2 linked regions of the Hyalangium gracile genome follow. The protein of the gene in region 1 interacts with the protein of each later gene in a pairwise test. Links are inferred from orthologs where the notes say so. Each region holds a gene or a part of one and is shown in the gene's direction. Other genes may lie near its edges.

Region 1 (9,106 bases):
GATCCTCGTCATCTCCATGGTGGACACCTCCGTGGGCGAGAGCCCGCAGGGCGCGGCCGGCTACCTGGACATGCTGGGCCAGAAGGGCTTCGGCAACTACCGCGAGCTGCTGGAGGCGGTGTCGCTCCACCCGATGATGGGCCTGTACCTGTCCCACATCCGCAACCAGAAGGGCAACGCGCTGCTGGGGCGTCACCCGGACGAGAACTTCGCACGCGAGGTGATGCAGCTGTTCTCCATCGGGCTGCACGTGCTCAACCCGGACGGCACGCGGGTGCTGGGCGCGGATGGCACTGCCCTGCTCACCTACTCGCAGAGCGACGTCGTCAACCTGGCCCGGGTGTTCACCGGCTGGAGCTGGGCCTGCCCCGCCGGCCCGGACATCAACTGCTTCTACGCGGGGCGCACCGCCGAGGGAGAGCAGGATTTCACCCGGCTCTACAGGGCGATGCGCAGCTATCCCCAGTACCACTCGCGGCAGGAGAAGCGCTTCCTCAGGGCGGTGATCGCTCCCCAGGCCGAGTCGGATCCGGCCGCCAGCCTCCAGGTGGCCCTGGACACGCTGTTCCAGCACCCCAACGTGGGGCCCTTCCTGGCCCGGCAGCTCATCCAGCGGCTCGTCACCAGCCACCCCTCGCCGGACTACGTGTACCGGGTGGCCTCGGCCTTCGCCAACAACGGGGCGGGCGTCCGCGGGGACATGAAGGCCGTCATCCGCGCGGTGCTGCTGGATCCCGAGGCCCGGGACATGACGAAGCTGGCGGACCCCACCTTCGGAAAGATTCGCGAGCCGGTGGTGCGCCTGACCAACGTGCTGCGAGCGCTGAGGGCTCACTCCGACTCGGCCTCCTTCCTGGTGGGCTTCACGGATGACCCGAGCTACCTCCTGGGGCAGACGCCGCTGCGCGCCCCGAGCGTGTTCAACTTCTTCATGCCCGGCCATGTGCCCCCTGGCACCCAGGCCGGAGCCCTGGGGCTCACCGTGCCCGAGATGCAGCTCGTCCACGAGACCTCCGCGGCGGGCTACGTGAACTTCATGCGGGACGCGCTCCAGTATGGCGTGGGCCACTTCGGGCTGGATGCGCGGGCCACGCGCCGGGACGTGCAGCTGGACTTCAACGTGAGCGGCTCGTCGCCGGAGCTGGCGCTCGCCGACTCGCCCACCGAGCTGGTGGAGCGCATGAACCAGCTGTTCCTCTATGGGCAGATGCCCCCGACGCTGCGGAGCGAGCTCGTGGCCGCCGTGGGCGCCATCCTGGTGCCCGTGCCCAACGGCTCCAACCAGGCCCAGGTGGAGGCGGCGCGCCGCAACCGGGTGCGCGCCGCCGCGCTCCTCACCGTGGCCTCACCCGAGTTCATCGTCCAGAAGTGAGCCCCGAAAGGCCTCCATGAGCCGCGCTACCTCTCGCCGAGAGTTCCTCCGCCGCACCGGCCTGCTGACCTCGCTGTTGGGGGTGGCCCGGGCGCCGTTCGCCTTGAACCTGATGTCCCTGGGCGAGGCCGCCGCCCAGAGCGCCCCCACCGACTACAAGGCCCTGGTCTGTCTGTTCCTCACGGGTGGCAATGATCCCTTCAACACCGTGCTCGCCACGGATGCCAGCTCCTGGAGGGCCTACACCACGGCGCGCGCGAGCAGCCTCGAGGTGCTGGCCCTGGACCCGAGCAAGCTGCTGCCCATCTCCCCCGTCAACGCGCGGGGCCGCACCTTCGCGCTGAACCCGAGGCTCGCGCGGCTGCAGGAGCTGTTCGCGCTCAAGCGCCTGGCCATCGTGCCCAACGTGGGCCCGCTGTGCCAACCCACCACCAAGGAGCAGTACAACACCTCCGACTACCCCCGCCCGCCCAAGCTCTTCTCCCACAGTGATCAGCAGGCCGTCTGGCAGGCCTTCCAGCCGGAAGGCAACCTCAAGGGCTGGGGCGGGCGCATGGGGGACCTGATGCTGGCGGCCAACGGAAGCGCCAGCAACTTCACCTGCGTGTCGGCCACCGGCAACGCCCTGTGGCTGGTGGGCAACGCCGCGCGCCAGTACCAGCTGGGCGCGACGGGCGCCATCCGGATGGGCTCGGACGGCGGCAACCAGGTGTATGGCTCCACGCAGCTGGCCTCGGCGCTGGAGCGGGTGGTGGGCGGCAGTCGGAGCAGCCACGTGCTCGAAGCGGACGTGGTGGCGGTGTCGCAGCGCTCCATGAACAGCGAGCGCATCCTGCGCGGCGCGCTGCCCAACCCCAACGTGGCGCCCTACGGCAGCGCGCCCTTCTGGATGGATCCGCTCCTGCAGTACGACAACCCGCTGACGTACACGAAGATGTACAGCCCGCTGGCGCACCAGTTCCAGATCATCGCCCGGATGATCACCGCCAGCCAGGCCCTGGGCGTCAAGCGGCAGGTGTTCTTCGCCAGCCTGTCCAGCTTCGACACGCACCAGAACCAGCTCAGGGACCACGCCAACCTGCTCTCGCAGGTGAGCCACGCGCTGGGCTACTTCGACGCGGTGCTGGGAGGCCTGGGGATGCGCAACCAGGTGACCACCTTCACCTCCTCCGAGTTCGGCCGCACCCTGGGCACCAACGGCGGTGGCTCGGACCATGGGTGGGGCTCGCACCACTTCGTCATGGGCGGAGCCGTCAAGGGCGGGGACCTGTACGGCCGCTTCCCCGACTACAGCCTGCGGTCCGCCAGCGGCGATGACTTCCTCAGCCCCGATCTGCTGGGCAACGGCGCGCTGCTGCCCGCGCTCTCCGTGGACCAGTACGCGGCCACGCTGGCCCGCTGGTTCGGGGTGTCCGAGACGGACCTGGAGCTCATCTTCCCCAACCTCTCGCACTTCTCGGTGAAGGACCTGGGCTTCATGGCTTGAGCCTCGCGCCAACCGGGCATTGCTCATGCACCTCTGATAGAGGAGGAGCCATGACGGTTGCCAAGGAAGACGTGCGCCCCCTCGCCGAGAACGCCCGGGCGGCCTCCCGGACGCTCGCCATCGCCCCCACGCGCCAGAAGGATGAGGCGCTGCGGAGCATGGCCCGCCACCTGCGCTCGGCCGCCCCCGCCATCCTCGCCGCCAACGCCGAGGACGTGTCGGCCGCCCGCTCGGCGGGCAGGAACGCGGCCTTCGTGGACCGGCTCCTGCTGGACGCCCAGCGCCTGGAGGCCATGGCCCGCGCCGTGGAAGCGGTGGCGGACCTGAAGGACCCCGTGGGCGAGGAGACGGAGCACTGGAAGCGCCCCAACGGCCTTCAGATTCGCAAGGTGCGCCTGCCCCTGGGCGTGGTGCTGATGATCTACGAGTCCCGCCCCAACGTGACGAGCGACGCCGCCGCCCTGTGCCTCAAGAGCGGCAACGCCGTGCTCCTGCGCGGCGGCAGCGAGTCCGCGCGCTCCAACCAGGCCATCGCCCAGGCGCTCCAGGCGGGCCTGCAAGAGGCGGGGCTCCCCGAGCACTCCATCCAGGTGGTGCCCGCCGGCGAGCGCGAGTCCCTCCTGGAACTGCTCAAGCTGGAGGGGCTCATCGATTTGTGCATCCCCCGAGGCGGCGAGGGGCTCATCCGCTTCGTGGCGGAGAACGCGCGCATCCCCGTGGTGAAGCACTACAAGGGCGTCTGCCACGTGTACGTGCACGAGGCGGCGGACCTGGACATGGCCGCGCGCATCACCGTGAACGCCAAGGCCAGCCGCCCCGGCGTCTGCAACGCCGCCGAGTGTCTGCTGGTGGACCGGGCCGTGGCCGAGCGCTTCCTGCCCACCGTCGCCCGTGCACTGGTGGACAAGCAGGTGGAGCTGCGCGGCTGCCCCACCACCGTGGCGGTGCTCAGCCGGGCCGGCGTGCCGGTGAAGCCCGCCGCCGAGGACGACTACGGCCGCGAGTTCCTGGACCTCATCCTCGCCGTACGGGTGGTGAAGGACCTGGACGCGGCGCTGGCGCACATCGCCCGTTACGGCAGTGAACATACCGAGGCCATCGTCACCGCGGACGAGGCGGCGGCCAGCCGCTTCACCCGGGAGGTGACGGCCAGCGGGGTGATGTGGAACGCCTCCACGCGCTTCAACGACGGGGGGGAGCTGGGGCTGGGGGCGGAGATTGGAATCTCCACCAGCCGGCTGCACGCCTTCGGCCCCATGGGGTTACGAGAGTTGACGAGTCAGAAGTACGTCGTCCACGGACGCGGTCAGGTGCGCTAGGGTGGCCCCCCACACATGGCACTGAAGAAGAAGAAGACGAGTTCCCAGAAGGCGAAGAGTGGCGCGAAGAAGACACCGGCGGCGCGCGGCAAGAAGCCGACGGGCAAGAAGCTCCCGGCGCGCCGCAGGCTGGCACCCACCAAGGGGGCGCGGAAGAAGTCCACCCTCCCCGCGGCGCCGCCGGAGCTGCCCGCCGGCCCACCCGAGAACCCCCGCGCGAAGGCGCTGGCGCACAAGATTGCCCAGCTGCTGCTCGACAAGAAGGCCTCGGACGTGCTCGTGCTGGACGTGCGCGGCATGGCCTCCTACGCGGACTACATCGTCCTGGCCTCGGGCGAGAGCGACCGACAGGTGAGCGCCATGGCCGAGAACGTCCACGTCAAGGTGAAGACGGAGGACGGCCTCCACCCCACGGGCACCGAGGGCACGGAGACGGGCCAGTGGGTGCTGCTCGACTACGGCGAGGTGGTGGCGCACCTGTTCCTCAACGACGTGCGCGCCTTCTACGATCTCGAGGGCCTCTGGGCCGACGCGCCCCGGGAGAAGCTCTCCTGAAGGTCCGCCTCCTCTCGATAGGCAAGGACCGCTCGGGCCTCTTCGCGCCGGGCGTCCAGGAGTATGCCTCTCGACTGGCGCACTACACGCGCTTCGAGCTGGTGGAGCTGCCCGAGGCCAGCGGCAAGAAGCTCAAGCCCGGAGATGCCAAGGCCGCCGAGGCCCAGGCCATCCTCGGGCGCCTCAAGCCCCAGGACTGGCTGGTGGCCATGGACGAGCGCGGCAAGCAGCTGGACTCGGTGGAGCTCAGCCGATACGTGGCCAAGGCGCAGACGGGCGCGAAGGATCTGCTCTTCGTCATCGGCGGAGACGAGGGGCTGGACGAGAGCGTCCGCCAGGCTGCCCACCTCACGCTCTCGCTGTCCCGGATGACGCTGCCACACCGGCTGGCACGGCTGGTGCTCGTCGAGCAGCTCTACCGCGCCTTCACCCTCATCAAGGGTGAGCCGTACCACAAGTGACGCGGGGCGTCGGAGCGTCAGGAGGTTTTCGGGCCTGGCGTCCGGCGGCCCATGATGACCTCCCCCACTGCGAGTCCCCCGAGCGCCCGAGTTCGAGTCATTGCCTCCTCCCAATCCTGGATGGAAGGCGAGGCCCTCCGGCAGCTGGAAGCGGTGGCGCGATTTCCCGGCATGCGCCTGGCGGTAGGGCTGCCGGATCTCCATCCAGGCAAGGGAGCGCCGGTGGGCGCCGCGCTCGCCTCCGAGGGCTTCCTCTACCCCTTCCTCGTCGGCAATGACATCGGCTGTGGCATGGGGCTGTGGGACGTGGAGCTGGCGGTGCGCAAGGCGAAGCCAGAGCGGTGGGCGGCGCGGTTGGATCTCGATGGGCCGTGGGAAGGGAACACGGCGGCCTTCCTCGCGGAGCAAGGGGTGAAGAGCTCCGGCTTCGAGGAGGCGCTGGGGACGGTGGGCGGAGGCAACCACTTCGCGGAGGTGCAGCGGGTGGATGAAGTGCACGACGCGCCGGCCTTCGCGTCGTTGGGGCTGAGGGAGGACCGGCTGCTGCTGCTCGTCCACTCCGGCTCACGCGGGCTGGGCGAGGCGACGCTGAGGGCCCATGTGGACCGGCACGGCGCCGGCGGCCTCGCGGAGGACTCGGACGAGGCGCGGGCGTACCTGGCGCGGCATGACCACGCGGTGGCCTGGGGCCGAGCCAACCGGGCGCTCATCGCCCACCGCATGATGGACGGCATCGGCGCCAGCGGCCGGCGCGTCCTGGACGTCTGCCACAACAGCGTCGTGTCGCGAGAGGTGGAGGGCTGTACCTGCTGGCTGCATCGCAAGGGCGCGGCGCCTTCGGACCAGGGCCCCGTCGTGATTCCCGGCAGCCGCGGCGCGCTGAGCTACCTGGTCCTCCCGGTGGGAGAGGGCTCCGCGAGCGCGCACAGCCTGGCGCACGGCGCCGGCCGCAAGTGGAACCGCACCACCGCCCGTGAGCGGATGCGCGAGCGCTTCAGCGCCGAGTCCCTCACCCGCACCTCCTTCAAGAGCCACGTCATCTGCGAGGACCGCGACCTGCTCTTCGAGGAGGCCCCGCCCGCGTACAAGGCCATCGACCGGGTGGTGACGGACCTGGTGGAGGCGGGGCTCGTCCGGGTGGTGGCCACGCTGGCCCCGCTGCTCACCTACAAGAAGCGCGGGGGCGCGCGCTCCTAGCGAGCCTGGGGCGTGAAGCGCTCGAGCTGCTCGCTCTGGAGCTCGATGTTGTTCGAAGCTCCATCGGGGAACTGCAGCACGAGGAGGGAGCTCCTCACGGTGCGCAGGCGGTGGGGCACGAGGGTGTCCGGCTCGGCGATGAACTCGACGGTGCTGTCGATCCTCAGCTGCGTCACCTTCATCTCCGGGATCGCCTCATCCCGCCGGCCCATGCTCGCCTTCATGAGGGACGTCAGCCTCTTCAACGCCCCCGCTTGCGCCTGCTCGAGCCCCTTCGGATCCAGCGAGGACTCCAGCACGACCCTCACGCAGCGCTGCTCCGCGGCTCCCTCGGTGCAGGCGACCCGCTCCTTCAGGGACACACGCTCCACTGTGTCCGCGCTGCTTCCCAGCCGCGGCACCGTCGTCTGGCTCCTCCGCTCGACCACCTCGCCCGGCTTCAGGGAGAGCCCGCTCCACTTCCCCACCAGCGCTTCCCACCAGGTCCGCGTGGCCTGCTCCAGGGCCTCGCGCATCAGCTCGGAGAGTTCGGTCTGCTGCTCCTTCGGGAGCCCCTGGTCCTCGGCCTGCCGGGCCATCTGCTCGACTCGCGACTCGATGCCCTCGATGCGGCGCAGCTCTCCCTTGGGCCCCACGACGATGACGGGCATCGACATCAGCCCGAGCTTCTCGAGCGCCTCCTTCTCCTCCGGCGACATCACCTGCTCGGTGATGAGCTTCCGCTCCCCGCCCTGCTCCTCCAGCCGCACCAGGAGGCTCTGCGCCGACTGCTCCGGGGGCTGCTTGTTCTCGCTCGTCGTCGTGGAGGAGTCCACCTGGAAGGAGAACCCCGCCGGCCACGCGAAGCGCAGTGTCACGGCGTCTCCCGCCGCGCCCCCCGCGCCCAAGGAGGTCGCGCAGTGGGTGAGCAGCCCGGCGAGCGCCAGGGGGGTGAGGGCACGAAGGATGGGGGACATGGAGGCTCCAGCCCTGGGGGGCATCGCGGGCGGAGCCATCCTATCCGAGCGTGCCGCTCCTCAGGGCCGAACCTGCTTGCCGGCCCGAGGCAGCGCCTGGCTCAGCCGCCGAAGGCTTCGGCGAAGAAGTCATTCATCGCCTTGTAGGCCCTCTTGGCCACCTTCGCGTTGTACTGAGCCTGACCGGGGACGTTGGCGTCCACGTCGGTGAAGCTGTGCACCGCGTTGCCGTAGGACACCAGCTGCCAGTCCGCCTTCAGCTTGCGCATCTCCTCCTGGAAGCCCGTCACCTCCGCGGGCGGCACGTACGGATCCTCCGCCCCGTGCAGCGCGAGCACCTTGGCGGTGATGCCCTTGCCGTCCGCCGGCGTGGGCGCATCCAGCCCGCCGTGGAAGGACACCACCCCGGCCACGTCCGAGCCGCTCCGCGCCAGTTCCAGCACGCTGGTGCCGCCGAAGCAGAACCCGATGGCGCCCAGCTTCTTGCCGTCCAGCCCCACCGCCTTGCCCTCCGCGCGCAGCATCTCCAGCGCCTTGTTCACTCGGGCCCGCATGAGGACGCGATCGCCTTTCACCGCGCCCGAGACCTTGCCCGCCTCGTCCGTAGTCTTGGGCCGCACCGTCCCGCCGTACATGTCCGCGACGAAGATGATGTAGTCCTTGCCCGCGATCTCCACCGCCTGCTTCAGGTTGGCCGGGTTGATGCCCAGCCAGTTGGGGACCAGCACCAGGCCCGGGCGCGGCGTCTTCACCGCGTCGTCGTAGATCAGCACACCCTCGAGCTTCGTCCCGCTCAGCTCGTACTTCACGGGCTTCTGGACGGGCTTCGCCACCGCCGTCAGCGCCAGCAGCCCCACCAACACACCCAGGCTTCTCATCACGTCATGCTCCTTCATGGCCTCCAGGCCATGTCCAAGGGGGAATGGACGAACCTTCCGCGCCCGTGAACGCCGTGTCCAGCCACATCGTCGCGAAGCGCGACATGGCCGCACGGGCACCACCGCACGTCTTCCCTCGGGAGGCACGCGCGAGGGGCGTGGCACACCGAGTGCTTAGTGAGTCTGCGTCCAGGCAATGAAGCCTGGCGCAACAAGCCACCTCAAAACCCACCAAGGAGTCTGTCATGAAGACGATCAAGAACAACCGCCTGTCCACCCTGTGCGCCTCCATCGCGTTCCTGCTCGGCTCGTCCGCCCTGGCCGGCACCGCCACCGCCAACATGTCTGTCAGCGCCACCGTGTCGAACAGCTGCACCATCAGCACCACCGCCCTCGCGTTCGGTGCGTTCAGCCCGACCAGCGGCCAGCCCGGCAACGGCACCAGCTCGGTGAGCGTCACCTGCACCCAGGACGCGCCGCTGTCCATCATGCTCGGTGAGGGCTCCTACGCCGACGCCGCCTCGTCCCCGGACGCCCCGCTGCGCCGCATGAACTTCGGGACGAGCTACCTCAACTACGAGCTCTACCAGGACGCGGCGCTCACCACGCTCTGGGGCGACTCCTCGAACTCGGGCAAGGGGTCCATCGGCACGGGCTCCGCGGAGAACCACACCGTCTACGCGAAGATCCCCAGTGGCCAGAACGTCCCGGCCGGCGCCTACGCCGACACCCTGCTCGCCACCGTCTCGTTCTAGAGGGCTGACCAGCGTTCCTCGATCATGACCCAGGAGGGGACCCGCGTCCGCGGCTCCCCTCCTGCTTTCCTTCCGCCTCACTTCCTCCGAGAACCCCCATGTCCCTCAAGAACCCGAACGCTCCCTG
Region 2 (9,194 bases), on another replicon or contig:
TGTGCAACCCGAACCCGGTGGACTCGCGCGTGCACGAGGAGGTGTACCGCTGGGCGGTGCGCCTGTCCGAGCACCTGCTGCCGAAGACGCAGGCCTACTACGAGATCTGGCTGGACAAGGAGAAGGTGGCCGGCGGCGACGAGGAGCCCATCCTCGGCTCCACCTACCTGCCCCGGAAGTTCAAGGCCGCTATCGCGGTGCCGCCCATCAACGACGTGGACGTCTTCTCGCAGGACCTGGGCTTCATCGCCATCTACGAGGAGGACCGGCTGCTCGGCTTCAACGTCGTCGTCGGCGGCGGCATGGGCGCCACCCACGGCGACGCCGCCACCTTCCCGCGCCTGGCGGACGTCATCGGCTTCGTTCCGCCCGAGCAGATGCTCGTGGTCGCGGAGAACGTGGTGAAGGTCCAGCGGGACTTCGGGGACCGGACCAACCGCAAGCACGCGCGGCTGAAGTACACCATCGAGGATCGAGGCATCGCCTGGTTCGTGTCCGAGTTGGAGAAGCGGCTCGGCTTCTCCCTGCAGCCCGCGCGTCCCTTCACCTTCGAGCACAACGGCGACCTGTTCGGGTGGAAGCAGGGCCATGACGGGCGCTGGCACCTGACGCTGCGCCTGGAGAGCGGCCGGGTGGCGGACCTGCCCGGCGCGAAGCTGCTCACGGGGCTGCGGGAGATCGCCCGGGTGCACAAGGGCGACTTCCGGCTCACGCCGAACCAGAACCTCGTCATCGCGGGCATCCCGCCCGAGTCTCGCGCGGAGATCGAAGCGCTCGTGGCGGCCCATGGCCTGGATGGCTTCCTCCGCTCGAGCCCGCTGCTGCTCAACGCGCTCGCCTGCGTGGCGCTGCCCACGTGCGGCCTGGCCATGGCCGAGGCCGAGCGCTACCTGCCCACGATCGTCAGCCGGATCGAGGAGCGCCTGGCGGTGCATGGCCTGGAGAAGGAGAAGCTCCTCCTGCGCATCACGGGATGTCCCAACGGTTGTGCGCGCCCCTACCTGGCCGAGATCGCCCTCGTGGGAAAGGCTCCAGGCCGCTACAACCTGTTCCTGGGCGGAGATGTGCGTGGCCAGCGCCTCAACCGCCTTTATCGCGAGAACATCGACGAGGCCGGCGTCCTCGGGGCGCTCGAGCCGCTGTTCGCCGCCTACGCGCGGGAGCGCCAGCCCGGTGAGGGCTTCGGCGACTTCACGGTGCGCGCGGGCCACGTCTCCTCCCCTCCTCCTTCTCTTCCGAGCTGACCTATGTCCCCCATTGCTCATGAGCGCCGCTCCCTCTCCTGGCTGCTGAGCTCCTCCCTGCTGATCCTCCTGCCCGGCCTGCTGCTGGCGCTGAGCGCGTGCTCGAAGCCCAGCAACGCGGCGGGCGAGCCCCTTACCCTGCTCAACGTCTCCTACGACCCGACGCGGGAGCTCTACGAGGAGTTCAACGCCGCCTTCGCGAAGCACTGGGAGGCGACGCACGGCACGAAGGTGTCCATCAAACAGTCCCACGGCGGCTCGGGGAAGCAGGCGCGCGCCGTCATCGACGGGCTGGATGCGGACATCGTCACGCTGGCGCTCGCCTATGACGTGGACATGCTCCACGACAAGGGGAGCCTGATCCCGGAGAACTGGCAGACGCGGCTGCCGAACAACAGCTCGCCGTACACCTCCGCCATCGTCTTCGTGGTGCGCAAGGGCAACCCCAAGAACATCCGCGACTGGGAGGATCTCATCCAGCCGGGCCTCGCCGTCATCACTCCCAACCCGAAGACCTCGGGCGGAGCGCGGTGGAACTACCTGGCGGCCTGGGGCCACGCCCTGCGCAAGGCCGGCGGTGACGAGGCCAAGGCCCGCGAGTTCGTCTCCAGCCTCTACCGCAACGTCCCGGTGCTGGACTCGGGCGCGCGAGGCTCCACCACCACCTTCGCCGAGCGCGGCCTCGGGGACGTGCTCATCGCCTGGGAGAACGAGGCGCTCCTGCTCACCGACGAGGTGGGCAAGGACAAGTTCGAGATCATCGTCCCGTCCGACACCATCCTCGCCGAGCCGCCCGTCACCATCGTGGACAAGAACGTCGATCGGCGGGGGACCCGGGCGGTCGCGGAGGCCTACCTCCAGTACCTCTACTCGGACGCGGGCCAGGAACTGGCCGCGAAGCACCACTACCGCCCGCGCTCGCAGGCCATCGCCGCGAAGTACGCCAGCCACTTCCCCACCGTGAGCCTCTTCACCATCGATGAGGTGCTCGGCGGCTGGAAGAAGGCGCAGAAGGCGCACTTCGACGACGGCGGCGTGTTCGATCTCATCTACGCTCCCAAGGCGCAGTGAGCCGCAGCCCCGCCATGGCCTCCCGCGCTCGCCGCCGCATCCTCCCCGGCTTCGGACTGTCGCTGGGCATGAGCTGGCTCTACCTGGGCCTGCTCGTGCTCCTGCCGCTGTCCGGCCTGTTCCTGAAGACGTTCACCCTGACGTGGGCGCACTTCTGGGAGGCCGTGGCCTCGCCGCGAGCCCTGGCCGCGTACCGGCTCACCTTCGGAGCCGCGGCGGTGGCCGCGCTGCTCAACGCCGTGTTCGGTCTGCTCGTGGCCTGGGTGCTGGTACGCTACCGCTTCCCCGGCAAGAGCCTGGTGGATGCCCTGGTGGACCTGCCGTTCGCCCTGCCCACGGCGGTCGCGGGGCTGACGCTCACCAGCCTGTACTCGCGCAACGGCTGGTATGGGCACTACCTCGAGGCCGCTGGCATCCAGGTGGCCTTCACCTCCCTGGGTGTGGTGGTGGCGCTCACCTTCATCGGGCTGCCCTTCGTGGTGCGTACCGTGCAGCCGGTGCTCGAGGACATCGACGCGGACGTGGAGGAGGCGGCCGCCACGCTCGGGGCGACGCCCTGGCAGACCTTCACGCGCGTCATCTTCCCCGCCGTCCTGCCGGCGCTGCTGAGCGGCTTCACCCTGGCACTCGCGCGAGCCATCGGTGAGTACGGCTCCGTCGTCTTCATCTCCGGCAACATGCCCATGCGTACGGAGATCGCTCCGCTGCTCATCGTCACGCGGCTGGAGCAGTACGACTACGCGGGTGCCACGGCCATCGCGGTCGTGATGCTCACCGCCTCGTTCGCGCTGCTGCTGGCCATCAACCTGCTCCAGCGCTGGACCCAGCGCCGGTTCGAAGTCCGGCCCGGATAGCTCCCATGCATGCCCCCTCGCTCCAACTCCAACGCAGGGCCCATGTCCAGGCCAGCTCCGCGCCGCTGCGCTGGCTGCTGATCGGTGGCGCCCTGCTGTTCATGGGGCTGTTCCTGTTCGTCCCGCTGGTGGCGGTCTTCACCTTCGCCTTCCAGAAGGGCGTGGGTGAGTACCTGAGCGCCCTGGCGACGCCAGAGGCCTGGGCCGCCATCCGGCTGACGCTGCTGGCGGCGGTGATCGCCGTCCCCATCAACCTCGTCTTCGGCCTGGCCGCCGCGTGGCTCATCGCCCGGTTCAAGTTCCGCGGGAGGGACCTGCTCCTCACGCTGATCGACCTGCCCTTCAGCGTCTCGCCGGTGATCGCGGGCCTCATCTTCGTGCTGCTCTTCGGGCGGCAGGGGTGGCTGGGGCCGTGGCTGGCCGAGCATGACATCCACATCATCTTCTCCGTGCCCGGCATCGTGCTGGCCACGCTCTTCATCACGTTCCCCTTCGTGGCGCGCGAGGTGCTGCCGGTGATGCAGGCCCAGGGCAGCGACGAGGAGGAGGCGGCCCTCACGCTGGGCGCGAGCGGCTGGACCACGTTCCTGCGCGTGACGCTGCCGAAGGTGAAGTGGGGCGTGCTCTACGGCGTCATCCTCTGTAACGCGCGAGCGATGGGCGAGTTCGGCGCCGTGTCGGTGGTGTCCGGGCACATCCGCGGCGTGACCACCACGCTGCCGCTCCACGCGGAGATTCTCTACAACGAGTACGACTTCGTCGGCGCCTTCGCCGCGGCCTCGCTGCTGACGGTGCTCGCGCTCGTCACCCTGGTCTTGAAGAAGTACGTGGAATGGAAGGCGGAAGCCTCATGAGCGTCATCGTCGAGAGACTGACCAAGCGCTTCACCACCGGGGGCACTCCGGCTGTCTCGGACGTGTCCTTCCGGGCGCCAGCGGGCGCCATCACCACGCTGCTGGGCCCGTCGGGCGCCGGCAAGTCCACGCTCCTGCGGCTCATTGCCGGGCTGGAGTTCCCGGACGAAGGCAGCATCCAGATCGACGGGGTGGACTGCACGAGCCTGCCCGTGCAGAAGCGCGGCATCGGCGTGGTGTTCCAGAGCTACGCGCTCTTCAAGCACATGACGGTGCGGGAGAACATCGCCTTCGGGCTGAGCGTCCGTCGGCTCCCGCGCGCGGAGTCCGAGGCGCGCGTGGACGAGATGCTCAAGCTGGTGCAGCTCGAGGAGCTGGGGCAGCGCTACCCGGGCCAGCTCTCGGGCGGACAGCGGCAGCGCGTGGCGTTCGCGCGAGCCCTGGCCATCCGTCCGAAGCTGCTCCTGCTGGACGAGCCCTTCGGAGCGCTGGACACGCGCGTCCGCGTGGAGCTGCGCGAGTGGCTGCATGAGCTCCACGTACAGACCGGTGTGACGACGCTGCTGGTGACGCACGACCAGGAAGAGGCGCTGGAGATCTCCCAGCACGTGGTCGTCATGGAGGAAGGCCGCGTGGCCCAGGCCGGCTCGCCCGCGGACATCTACGACCGGCCCGCCACGCCGTTCGTCGCCTCCTTCGTCGGCGGCACGAGCATCCTGAAGGGCCACGTCCGCGAGGGCCGGGCCGAGCTGGGCTCGCTCATCGTCGCCGCGCCCGAGAGCGCGCAAGAGGGCCAGGCCGTGCGCGCGTTCGTCCGGCCGCACGACATCAAGCTGGCGAAGAAGCCGCACGGCAACACCGTGAATGGCGTCAACGGCACCCACGGAGCCAATGGGGTCTCCACGGGCCGTGTGGAGCGGCTCAAGCCCGTGGGCGGACACGTGAAGGTCCTGCTCAAGCTGCCCACGGGAGACACCGTGACGGTGGAGGTGCCACGCAACGAGTTCGATCAGCTCGGCGTGGTGGAGGGAGACTCCGTGCACGCGGACGTGCGCACCGCCCGCGTCTTCGTGGGAGACTTCTCCATCTGAGCGCTGTTCGCCTCAGCCCCTGGTGACTGCGCCCCTCACAGTGGGGGGGTGCGCCCTCTGCGGTGCGACACCCGCCCTCCTCGGGCGATATCTCCAAGGCGCTGGGATTCCTGAAAACCATGCACGCACTATGGAGGCGCGGAAGTTGCTCTTCCGCACGCTCCCTTGGCCTCGGTTCTCCAGGAGTGCATGCATGCGCAGACACCTGTTCATCGCCTTGATGGTCCTCGCCACCGGCTTCGTGGGTTGCACCTCGTCTCCCGAGGAAGAGGAGACACCGGACGGAGGCACCGGCGCGGACGCGGGTGGACAGGATGGGCCAGATGGGGGCCTCCACACGGGCCCCGGAGATGGAGGCACGGATGGCGGAGTGCCTCCCTGCGAGGCCTTCGGGCGCTTCGGGGCGCCGACGAACACGTTCACGCTGCCTGCGCCGAACAGCGGCGGCGAGCTCTACATCCCGGACGTGCAGGCGCGCTTCCCCTCGGTGGACTGGAGCACGCTGGATCGGCTCTACGTCCAGGCGGGGAACTACACGCTCATCAACCTGGGCAACCTGCCGACGCGCACGGCGGACCGGCCGCTGATCATCACCAACAAGGGCGGGCAGGTGCTGATCCGGCCTCGGGCGGGAAGCACGCAGGGCTACATCTGGTCGATGGGGGGCGGCAGGAACTGGGTCCTCACGGGCCGGTACGATCCTGTCTCGGGCACTGGCCACGAGGACTTCCCGGGCCACCGGTGCGGCGCCTACGCGACGTCGCGCAACCGCTATGGCTTCCTGAGCGATGACATATTCCTGAACGGCGGGCACATGGGCCTGGGGATCGGCGATGCCAGCCACTTCGAAGTGGAGTTCGTGGAGATCACCCGCTCGGGCTTCGCGGCGCTGCGCATCAACCGGGCTGGCAGTGGAGGAACGGTGCCGCCGCTCGAGGGCATCAAGCTGCACGATCTCTACATCCACGACACGGCCAGCGAGGGCATCTACGTCGGCTCGACGCAGGCCCCGCCGACGCCGCTTGGGGCCCAGCTGAAGGTCTACAACAACCGGTTCGTGCGCACCGGCACCGAGGCGCTCCAGGTGCAGAACCTGGGAGAGGGCGCGGAGATCCACCACAACGTCTTCGCCTTCGGCGCGATCGACTGGCGTGCGGCCTTCCAGACCTACCAGGACAACAACTCGCAGGCGCAGGTGCGGGGCGGGGACATCCGCTTCCACCACAACGTCTTCCTGGGCGGGGCGGGCGCGCTGCTGAACTTCTTCGCCGGCCCGGAGGCAGGGGACGCGCCGCTGAACGTGCGGTTCACCGACAACTACTTCGCGGACACGCTGAGCCTGGGGCTCTACTTTGGCGGCACGTCCGGTGCGGGCTCCAGCTACCTCTGGGAGCGCAACGCGTTCCGCGGGCTCGACTTCGGCTACTCGAGCGTCTACCCGACCGCGACGGATCCGGGTGTCGTCTTCAGGCTCGCGGGCACGATCACCTCTCCCGTCACGTTGAAGGACAACCGGTGGGAGGGCCCGCGCAAGCTCGTCCAGGGGCTCAACGGAGGGAGTGGCAGCGCGGGAGTGGTAACCGCGACCGGCAACGTGAACGGCACCGTCCCGGTGCTGCAGTTCGTCAACACAGGGCTGCCCGCGGGAACCACCACGCGACAGCTCGAGATGTGGACGGACCGCGCCACCCTGGCCCCGAACACTCCGGAGGTGACGTACCCGGCGGGCGCGCTGGTGATGCACGACGGGCAGCTCTACCGGGCGCGCTCCACCAACACCAACAAGGTGCCGCCGGAGAATCCAGCCCTCTGGGAGCTCCTGCCTCTGCCGGTCGATGACTTCCGCACGGAGCGCGGCAGCGAGTGGGCCCAGCGAGGGGTCGGCCTGCTGGACCCCGCGCCCTGATCCGCGCATCCAAGGAGTGGTCCCAGGGAGAGCGGGACGCCGGGGCGGGCGGACCCGTCAGCGACGGGGGGACCCGCCCCGCAGCGAGGGACCCGCGACCTGTGTTCCCGGGCTGTGGGTCCGTGAGCTGCTCTGCCCGAGCCCGTACGGCGCCACCCGGACCGCAGGCCGAGGGTGCGAATCAGCTCAGACGTGGAGCTCCCGGCTGAGAGGGAGCTCGCGGTAGCGCTTCCCGGTGAGCGCGAAGATGGCGTTCGCGATGGCCGGAGCCACGGGCGGCACCCCCGGCTCGCCGATGCCTCCCGGCGGCCCGTCGCTCTGGATGATGTCGACGTGGATCTTCCGCGGCGCATCGCCGATGCGCACCAGCTTGAAGTCGCGGAAGTTCGACTGCTGCGTCACGCCGCCCTTCATCGTGATGGCGCCGTGGAAGGCGATGCTCATCCCGAAGACGACCGAGCCCTCCATCTGGGAGCGGACGCGATCCGGGTTGATGACCGTGCCGGCATCCACCACGACCCAGGCCTCGTCCACCGAGATCTTCCCGCTCTTGTTGCGCACCACCGACGCCACCACCGCCACGTACGAGAGGAAGCTCCGGTGCGCCGCGAGCCCCAGGGCCCGGCCGTCCTTCTTCCGGTCGCTCCAGCGCGACAGCTCCGTGACGCGCTCGACCACGCGGCGCAGGCGCCCGGCGTCCACCGGGTGCTGCTCCACGGACATGCCGTAGTTCGGCAGCTTCTCGATGCCGAGCTCCTTCAGCGTCGCCACTCGCGGCGGCCCGATCAGCTCCAGCCGCACGTCGCGAGGATCCTCCGCCCGGGCGTGGGCGAGCTCGTCGATGAACGAGTTCACCGAGAACGCGTGGAAGATGTTGTACACGGACCGCAGCCAGCCGATGCGCGTATAGGCGGTCGCATCGCAGGCCTCCGCGCGGACGTTGGGCACCGAGAGCGCGAGATCCAGCACGCCCTGCTGCAGATCTCCCGCCCCGGGCTTACCCGGCGCGCCGAAGAGCGTTCCGATCGATGGGAACGCCGTACGATGCCGCCAGGCGACGACCTTGCCCTGGGCGTCGAGACCCGCGCTCAGCCGCTGCGCGCTCACGGAGTGGTAGAAGTCGTGCTGGACGTCGTCCTCGCGCGTCCACTGCACGCGCACCGGCACGCCCACCTCCCTGGCCAGCCACGCCGCCTCCGAGACGAAGTCCGCCTTGGACTTGCGCCCGAAGCCGCCTCCCAGGAACGTGACGTGGACCTGGACCTTGTCCTCGCCGAGCCCCAGCACACGCGCCGCCTCCGTGCGCGCCGCCTGCGGGTTCTGCGTGGGGGCCCACACCTCGCAGGCGCCGTTCTCGAAGCGGGCCACCGCGACCGGCGGCTCCATGGGCACGTGCGGCAGGTGGGGGATGTGGTAATCGGCCTCGATGACGCGCGCGGCCTTGGCCAGGGCGCTGTCGACGTCACCCACGTTGCGGACCGGAGTCCCCGGCGCCTGGATGGACGCGATCAGCGTCTGCTTGTACTGCTCGGAGTCATAGACGGCGTTCTCGCCATTCTCCCAGGTGATCTCCAGCTCGGCCCGGCCCTTCATGGCCGCCCACGTGTTCTCCGCGAGCACCGCGACGCCGCCCCAGGGCTGGAAGACGTAGGGCTTCTTCGGCACCGGGAGCTCGATGACCTTCTTCACGCCCGGGATGGCCAGCGCGCGGTTGGCGTCATACTTCGTCACGCGGCCGCCCACCACCGGCGGACGAGCGATGACCGCCGTGAGCATGCCGGGCAGCTTCACGTCGGCGCCAAACACCGCCTTGCCCGTGACGTAGGCCGGACCGTCCAGCAGCGGCAGCGCCTGTCCCACCCGGCGCAGCTCGGACTTCGGCCGCAGCTTGACGTCCGTGGGCTTGGGCACCGGCAGCTTGCCCGCCTCGAGCGCCAGCTCTCCGAAGGCGAGCTTGCGCTGGCTCCCCTTGTGCGTCACCACGTGGTCGGCCGCCACGCAGTCGTCCGGAGACACCTTCCACCGCTTCGCCGCGGCGGCCACCAGCATCGTGCGCACCGTGGCGCCCACGCGGCGCATGTCCTCGTAGATGCCACGCACGCTGTTGGAGCCGTCCGTGTTCTGGTCTCCGTAGGCCTTGTCGCCATCGGCCTGGACGATCTTCACCCGCGCCA

What was found.
Region 2: the proteins of KY572_RS10175 (region 1) and KY572_RS45700 interact in binary tests that used the Escherichia coli proteins (3 or more experiments, as listed by UniProt). The link is inferred for Hyalangium gracile from one-to-one orthologs.

Annotation. Positions count from the first base shown.
Region 1 is NZ_JAHXBG010000004.1:313,394-322,499, reverse strand. Bases 2,157-5,042 are described here. They hold KY572_RS10175 (glutamate-5-semialdehyde dehydrogenase), read left to right. Parts: upstream 2,157-2,908; coding sequence 2,909-4,177; downstream 4,178-5,042. Other genes in these bases: KY572_RS10165 (23S rRNA (pseudouridine(1915)-N(3))-methyltransferase RlmH), read left to right, coding at 4,729-5,042; rsfS (ribosome silencing factor), read left to right, coding at 4,193-4,732; KY572_RS10180 (DUF1501 domain-containing protein), read left to right, coding at 2,157-2,858. Also shown: KY572_RS10185 (DUF1800 domain-containing protein), read left to right, coding at 1-1,372; more of KY572_RS10180, read left to right, coding at 1,389-2,156; more of KY572_RS10165, read left to right, coding at 5,043-5,193; KY572_RS10160 (RNA ligase RtcB family protein), read left to right, coding at 5,245-6,390; KY572_RS10155 (hypothetical protein), read right to left, coding at 6,387-7,346; KY572_RS10150 (dienelactone hydrolase family protein), read right to left, coding at 7,448-8,224; KY572_RS10145 (Csu type fimbrial protein), read left to right, coding at 8,470-8,979; KY572_RS10140 (fimbrial biogenesis chaperone), read left to right, coding at 9,078-9,106. UniProt on the Escherichia coli protein: Catalyzes the NADPH-dependent reduction of L-glutamate 5-phosphate into L-glutamate 5-semialdehyde and phosphate. The product spontaneously undergoes cyclization to form 1-pyrroline-5-carboxylate.
Region 2 is NZ_JAHXBG010000045.1:43,607-52,800, forward strand. What follows is about bases 3,093-6,066. They hold KY572_RS45700 (sulfate/molybdate ABC transporter ATP-binding protein), read left to right. Parts: upstream 3,093-4,019; coding sequence 4,020-5,114; downstream 5,115-6,066. Other genes in these bases: cysT (sulfate ABC transporter permease subunit CysT), read left to right, coding at 3,093-3,169; cysW (sulfate ABC transporter permease subunit CysW), read left to right, coding at 3,175-4,023; KY572_RS45705 (carbohydrate-binding protein), read left to right, coding at 5,308-6,066. Also shown: cysI (assimilatory sulfite reductase (NADPH) hemoprotein subunit), read left to right, coding at 1-1,244; KY572_RS45685 (sulfate ABC transporter substrate-binding protein), read left to right, coding at 1,248-2,315; more of cysT, read left to right, coding at 2,330-3,092; more of KY572_RS45705, read left to right, coding at 6,067-7,020; KY572_RS45710 (xanthine dehydrogenase family protein molybdopterin-binding subunit), read right to left, coding at 7,207-9,194. UniProt on the Escherichia coli protein: Part of the ABC transporter complex CysAWTP involved in sulfate/thiosulfate import. Responsible for energy coupling to the transport system.